One region of the Kitasatospora sp. NPDC048722 genome, then DNA from elsewhere that is predicted to be linked to it. Evidence: riboswitches for the same ligand, from Rfam matches in the RefSeq annotation. Region 1 holds a riboswitch; the other holds the start of a gene.
What was found. Region 1 has a riboswitch for guanidine ahead of AB0C76_RS00280 (MBL fold metallo-hydrolase). Riboswitches for the same ligand answer to the same signal wherever they lie in the genome.
Positions count from the first base shown of each region.

Region 2: linked by a shared signal. The riboswitch ahead of AB0C76_RS06130 (SMR family transporter) and the one ahead of AB0C76_RS00280 (MBL fold metallo-hydrolase) in region 1 are both predicted to bind guanidine.

Region 1 covers NZ_JBEZGX010000001.1:62,249-65,813, reverse strand. Annotated here, with positions in the region: gene fhuB (Fe(3+)-hydroxamate ABC transporter permease FhuB) at 1-149, shown strand, start outside; gene AB0C76_RS00290 (alpha/beta hydrolase-fold protein) at 219-1,340, shown strand; gene AB0C76_RS00285 (zinc-dependent metalloprotease) at 1,375-2,226, opposite strand; guanidine-III (ykkC-III) riboswitch at 2,353-2,422, shown strand; gene AB0C76_RS00280 (MBL fold metallo-hydrolase) at 2,435-3,298, shown strand.
Region 2 covers NZ_JBEZGX010000005.1:54,614-58,178, forward strand. Annotated here, with positions in the region: gene AB0C76_RS06120 (xanthine dehydrogenase family protein molybdopterin-binding subunit) at 1-1,601, shown strand, start outside; tRNA gene AB0C76_RS06125 (tRNA-Cys) at 1,665-1,736, opposite strand; guanidine-III (ykkC-III) riboswitch at 1,820-1,885, shown strand; gene AB0C76_RS06130 (SMR family transporter) at 1,931-2,245, shown strand; gene AB0C76_RS06135 (MFS transporter) at 2,340-3,565, shown strand, end outside.

The DNA of each region.
Region 1 (3,565 bases):
TCGCGGGCGCCCTGCTCGTCGTGCTCGCGGACACGCTCGGACGGGTGCTGATCGGCGGTGTGGAGATCCCGGTCGGCATCGTGACGACGGTGCTCGGCGGCCCGTTCCTGCTCTGGGTGCTGCTCGGACGCAGGGACGGCGCGCCGTGAGAGCGAGCGGGGTGTGAAAGCGGGCGCAGCGTGACGACGGATTCAGCAGAACGGAAGGGGAGTTGGACCATGGAGCAGCAGACGGGCCCGCGCATCGAGCCCGATCCGGACGATCCGGTTTACCGGCAGGTGACGTTCGCGTACGACGGTCCGGACTGCGACGGCGTGCTCGCACTCGTCCACACCGTCACGGACCGGGACCGGCACGCCGGCGACCTCACCCCGCACCTCATGAAGCCGACGGGAAACGGGCGTTGGGAGATCACCTACCGTCTGCGGGCCGACCACCGCGCCTCCTACCAGGTGTACCCGTTCCACGGCGCGCCCCCCGGCACCGCGCGCGCCGACTGGACGCGCGTCCTCGACGACGCCCGGCCCGACCCGTGCGGCGGCCCCCTGCTCCCCGCCCGGGACGGCCGGCGGCCCGCCACCGTCCTCAGCCTCCCCGAGGCGCCCGCCCAGCCGTACGCGGCCCGGCGCGACGGCGTGCCGCGCGGGCGGACGGCGGCCCGTGCGCTCGACGGGCGCCGGGTGGACGTCCACCTCCCGGCCGGCTGGAGCGCCGACGGGCCCGGCGCACCGTACGCGGTTGCGGTGCTGCTCGACGGCGAGATGTGGGGCGAGGTGCTGTCCGTCGGCGACACCCTCGACAATCTGGCGGCCGACGGCGCCCTCCCCCCGACGGTCGCGCTGCTGGTGCACACCATGGGCCCCGAGCGCGCGGCCGACCTCAGCTGCAACCCGGACTTCGTCGACTTCCTCGCCGACCGACTCCTCCCCTGGGCCGCCCGCGGGTTCGGCACGACCACGGACCCGGCGGCCACCGTCATCGCCGGCCAGAGCGCGGGCGGCCTCAGCGCCGCGTTCGCCGCCTACCGGCGCCCGGAGCGCTTCGGCAACGCGCTCGCCCAGTCCGGCTCGTTCTGGTGGCCGGACGAGACCGAGTTCGACGCCGGCAGCGAGTGGCTCACCCGCCGTTTCGCCACCGAGGAGCGCCGCGCGGCGCGCTTCTACGTCGAGGTGGGGCTCCAGGAGTGGCTGCTCCTCGCCCAGAGCCGCCACCTGCGCGACGTCCTCACGGCGCGCGGCTACGACCTCGAGTACCGCGAGTTCAACGGCGGGCACGACTACGCCTGTTGGCGCGGCGGACTCGCCGACGGGCTCGCGCACCTGCTGCGGGACCGGGGCTGACCGGGCCGGCCGGGGCCGCACGGCCCCGGCCGCATCAGCCCTCCGCGGGCCCCAGCCCGGTGCGGGCCAGCCAGCGGGCCGGGGCGGAGAGCTCGCGGCGGGTCGGCACCAGGGAGCGGTCCGCCCAGATCCGGTTCACCGTCTCCGTCCCGCCCGCCTCGACCAGCGTGTGCACGAACCGGACCGCCTGGTCGTGGGTGTCCGGCTCGGCGCGCACGCCCGGCAGGCGGGACAGCAGCCGGGCGGCCCGGGCCGTCTTACGCTCCCCCGCCTGGTCACGGGCCAGCAGACGGCGCGTCGCCCAGCGCGCGTGCCCCTCCCACAGCGCGCCGAGGACCGGGTCGTCCTCCCGCGTGCCGCCGGACGTCCGGTGGAGCAGGAGCGCCTCGACCGCGTCCGCGCCCGGCCGGGGGCCGCCCGCGCGGATCTGGGCCTGGTGGGTCAGCAGGTGTGCCAGCACCGCGCGCAGCGGGGCCCGCTGCGGCGCGCCCGCCAGCAGCGCCGGGGCCAGCAGGAGCACCCACCGGCCCTCCTCGTCCTGAACCACCCGGCCGGACGGCACGCAGGTGATCCTGCGGTCGGAGTCCGCCGACGCCGGCCCCTTGCGCAGCGCCGCCTCGGCCTTCTCCCGCTTCGCCGGGTCCGCGACGGCCGCCAGCGCCTCGCCCGCGAGGACGGTCTCGCAGACCCGGCGCACGTAGGCCTCGCGGCGCTGCGCGAACGCGTCCGGGTCCACCAGCGCGAGGCGCACGCCGGGGCCGAGGTCGAGGCCCGTGGTCTCCTCGACGGGACCGGCCAGTTCCCCGGTCAGGGCGCGGGCCTCCTCCGCCAGGGCGTCCCACGCACCGCCCGCCTGCTGTTCGACGACGATCTCGATCTCGATCACGAAGCGGAACTGTACGTCGCCTGGAAAACTCTTCCCACTCGGTCCGCCGGACCGGCCGGAAACCGGCGCCCGGAAGGCGGTCTCCTGGGCATCATGAGGCCGGTCCGGCTCCGTGCTAGCGTCCCGGTGGCGGCGCACCGGCGCGACCGCCCCGGACGAGACGTGCGCCGTACCCGGCCCGACAAGACGACGCACCGGAGGAGGCGTCATGCCCGACTTCGCCCGGGCCGTCCCGGTGCCGCGGCCGCTGGACGTGCGGTGGATCCACGGCTCGCCGTCGGCCAAGCACGACACCGGGCCGGAGATCCAGGTCCACGCGTACGACGAGCACACGGTCGTGCTGCGGCAGAACAAGGCCGTCCACTACGAGGCGCCGTTCCTGTACCTCCTGTTCGGGGCCGAGCGGGCGGTGCTCCTCGACACCGGGGCGACCGCCGACGCCGCGCACTTCCCGCTGCGCGCGGTGGTCGACGAACAGATCGGGACATGGCTCGCCCGCCACCCGCGGGAGGGGTACGAACTGCTCGTGCTGCACACGCACCCGCACGGCGACCACGTCGCGGGCGACGGCCAGTTCGCCGACCGCCCCGGCACGACCGTGGTCGCCGCCGACCCGGCCGTCGCGTGGCCCCGCTTCGGCTTCGACGCCGACCCGGACGCCGTGGCCCTGGTCGACCTCGGCGGCGGCCGGGTGCTGGAGTGCCTCGCCACCCCGGGCCACCACCCGGCGGCCGTCACGTACTACGACCCCTGGACGGGCGTCCTCCTCACCGGTGACACCGTCTACCCGGGGCGGCTCTACATCGACGACTGGCCCGCGTTCACGCGCAGCATCGACCGCCTGATCGCCCTCACCGACCGCCGGCCGGTCACCCACGTGCTCGGCTGCCACATCGAGATGACCACCACCCCGGGCGTGGACTACCCGATCCGCACCACCTACCAGCCCGACGAACCCCCGCTCCAGCTCACGGTGGCGGACCTCCACGACATCCGCACGGCCCTCACGGCGCTGGGCGGCACCCCGACCCGCCACGCCCTCCCGCACCTGATCCTCTGGCCGAGCGAGTAGTAAGTCCCGGCAGGGGACCGGCCCGGACAGGTCCCGTTCGAAGCCGGACGGTTCGGGGATGTTGATCGACTCGCCGAACACTGTCTCGGGCAGGTACGTGAGGTCGGGGTCACGGACCGACCTGGCCGTGGGCGAGGCGAGGCCGATGGTGCCCGCCGGGAGACACCCGGACGGCCTGTGCGGCTCGAACTGCCGGTGGACGAGCGCCCGGTTCAGCTGCTGGACCGAGGACGGCGACGCCCGCATGGCGATGATGCCACCCGACGG
Region 2 (3,565 bases), on a different contig from region 1:
TGGAGCCGGACCGGGTCCGACTGGTCGTCACCGGTGTGCCCGGAGCCACCTCGGACCGCGAGGACCTCTCCTTCCAGGTCACCCTCGCGCTGCTGGCGCTGCGCACCGGGCGCCCGGTGAAGATGACGCTCACCCGCGAGGAGTCCTTCCACACCCACACCTCGCGCCACCCCGCGCTCCTGCGCTACCGCCACCACGCGGACGCCGAGGGCCGGCTGGTGAAGGTCGAGGCGCAGATCCTGCTGGACGGCGGCGCCTACGCGGACGTCTCCGCCGAGGCGCTGGCCGCCGCGACGGCGTTCTCGGTCGGTCCGTACGTCTGCCCGAACGTCTTCGTGGACGCGTGGGCGGTGCGGACCAACAACCCGCCGGCCGGGCGGATGCGCGGCGAGGGCGCGCTGCAGTCCTGCTTCGCCTACGAGTCGCAGCTGGACCAGCTGGCCGCCCGGGTGGGCGTGGACTCCGTGGAGATCCGCCGCCGCAACGCGATGGCCACCGGCGACCCGATGCCCACCGGACAGGCCGTCACGTGCCCGGCGCCGGTGACCGCGCTGCTGGAGGCCGTGGCCGCCGAACCGCTGCCCGCGCTGCCGGTGGACGATCCGGACGCGGAGTGGCTGCTGCCGGGCGGGCCCGGCGGTGCCGGCGACCCGGCCGCCGTGCGGCGCGGGATCGGCTACGCCGTCGGCATGGTGCACATGCTCGGCGCCGAGGGCGAGGACGAGGTGTCCACCGCGACCGTGCGGGTCAGCGGCGACCACGCGACCGTGATCTGCGCGGCCGTCGACTCCGGTCAGGGCTTCGCGACGCTGGCCCGGCAGATCGTGCAGAGCGTGCTGGGGGTCAGCGAGGTCTACATCGCGCCGGCCGACAGCGACCAGTCGATCGCCGGGCCCTCCGCGCGGGGCCGCCACACCTGGGTGTCCGGCGGCGCGGTCGAGCGGGCCGCGCTGATGGTCCGCCACCAACTGCTCCAGCCGATCGCCGCCAACTTCGGGATGTCGGTGGAGCTGCTCCAGATCGCCGACGGCAAGATCACCTCGTACGACGGGGTGCTCGGCATGCCGGTCGCCGAGGCGCTGGAGGGCAAGGAGCTGTGGGCCACCGCGCAGTGCCGCCCGCACCCGACCGAGCCGCTGGACGAGGCCGGGCAGGGCGACGCGTTCGTCTCCATCGCCTTCTGCGCGATGCGCGCGGTCGTGGACGTGGACATCGAGCTGGGCGCCGTCCGGGTGGTCGAGATGACCGTCGCCCAGGACGTCGGCCGGGCGCTGAACCCGCGGCAGATCGAGGACCGGATCGAGGCGGGCGTGGCCCAGGGCGTCGGCCTGGCGCTGCTGGAGGAACTGCGCACCGAGGGCGGCGTGCTGCAGAACCCGTCGCTCACCGGATACCGGCTGCCGACCGCACTGGACACCCCGGAGGTGCGGATCGCGGCCCTGCTGGAGGAGCGGGACGTGGTCGCGACCTTCGGCGCCAAGGCCGTCAGCGCCGTGCCCGCGGTGGTCGCCCCGGCGGCCGTCGCCGCCGCCGTCCGGGCCGCCACCGGCCTGCCGGTGGGGCGCCTGCCGATCCGGCCGGAGGACGCCGTCGCGGTGTGAGCGAAATGCGGAACGAGGAATTGCCGGTCGACTTTCGCAGTCGACCGGCAATTCCTTTTACCGAGGCCGTGACGGGATTCGAACCCGTGTGTACCGCTTTGCAGACGGTTCCCTGAGCCTCTCGGGCACACGGCCAGTGAATTCAGGATGGCGGAGTCCGGGAATGGGGTCAACGGCGTTTTGTAAATTCTGTATGGCAATGTGTGCTACGGTCGGGGACAAGTGGCGTTTTCCCGCCACTCCGGACGAGCGCGTCGTACCCGGTGACGACAAGACGGCGCAGTTCAGCGGCAATCCGGCCGCTGTGGACTGCGGAGGTTCGCACCGTCATGGCCTGGCTCGTTCTGATCGTCTCGGGTGTCCTGGAAACCGTCTGGGCGGTCGCCCTGGAGTCGTCCAAGGGCTTCACCCGCCTCGTCCCCGGCCTCGTCTTCGGCGTCGCCCTGCTGCTGAGCATGGGCGGACTGGCTTACGCGATGCGCACCATCCCGATCGGCACCGGTTACGCGGTGTGGGTCGGCATCGGCGCGGTCGGCACCGCGCTCTACGGCATGGCCGTCCTGGGTGACGCGGTGACCCTGGCCCGGATCGGCTGCCTGCTGCTGATCGTCTCCGGCGTGGTCGGCCTGAAGGTGCTCCACTGACCCGGCCCCGGGGCGTGTCCTAGGTCCTGCGGCGGAGTCGATCACCGACTCCGGTCAGGGGTACGAACGCCGGACGGCCCTTACGATATTACGTATGACCACTGCCTCCCCCACCTCGGTCGACTCCGCCCCGATACCCGTCGAGAACGACCCCGGCGGCGGGGTGCTCAGTGGCCGTTACCGCGCCCTCACGCTGGGGATCGTGTCGGTGGTCCTGCTGCTCGCCTTCGAGGCGACGGCCGTCAACACCGCGATGCCGGTGGCGGCCCGGCAGCTGGACGGCCTCGGGCTGTACGCCTTCGCCTTCTCCGGCTACTTCACCACCACGCTGTTCGCCCTGGTCGTCTCCGGCCAGTGGTGCGACCGGCGCGGCCCGTTGCAACCGCTGTTCACCGGCATCGCGGTGTTCGGCGCGGGCCTGGTGGTGGCCGGGACGGCGCCGGGGATGTGGCTGTTCGTGGCCGGGCGGGCGGTCCAGGGCCTGGGCGGCGGGCTGGTGATCGTCGCGCTGTACGTCGTGGTCGGCCGGGCCTACCCGGAGCGGCTGCGGCCCTCCGTGTTCGCGGCCTTCTCCTCGGCCTGGGTGCTCCCCTCGATCGTCGGACCGGTCGTCTCCGGAGCCGTCACCCAGCACCTGGGCTGGCGCTGGGTGTTCCTGGCCGTGCCGGCGCTGATCCTCCTGCCGCTCGTGGTGATGGGCCCGGCGCTGGCCCGCTCGGAGCGCGAGCACCCCGTGCCGAAGGGCGCGGAGTTCGACCGCCGCCGCACCGTGCTGGCCGCGATGGCGGCGCTCGGCGCCGGCCTGCTGCAGTACGCGGGGCAGCGGCTGGACCTGATCGGGCTGCTCCCGGCGGCGGCCGGTGCGGCGCTGCTGTTGCCCGCGGTGCTCGGGCTGCTGCCCGGGGGGACGCTGCGGGCCGGGCGCGGCCTGCCGACGGTGATCCTGCTGCGCGGCGTGGCCGCCGGGGCGTTCTTCGCCGCGGAGGCGTTCATCCCGCTGATGATGGTGACCCAGCGCGGCCTGTCGCCGACGCTGGCCGGGCTCACGCTGACCAGCGGCGGGCTGTCCTGGGCGCTGGGCTCGTGGCTGCAGGGCCGTCCGGGCGCCGAGCGCTACCGCGAGGCGATGATCCGGGGCGGGTTCGTGCTGACCGCGGTGGCGATCGCGGGGGCGGCGCTGGTGCTGGTCCCGGCCGTGCCGGTCTGGGCGGCCGCGGTGGCCTGGGGCGTCGGCGGAATCGGGATGGGGCTGACGGTCGCGAGCGTCAGCGTGCTGATGATGAAGCTGTCCGCGCCGGAGGACGCCGGGGCCAACTCGGC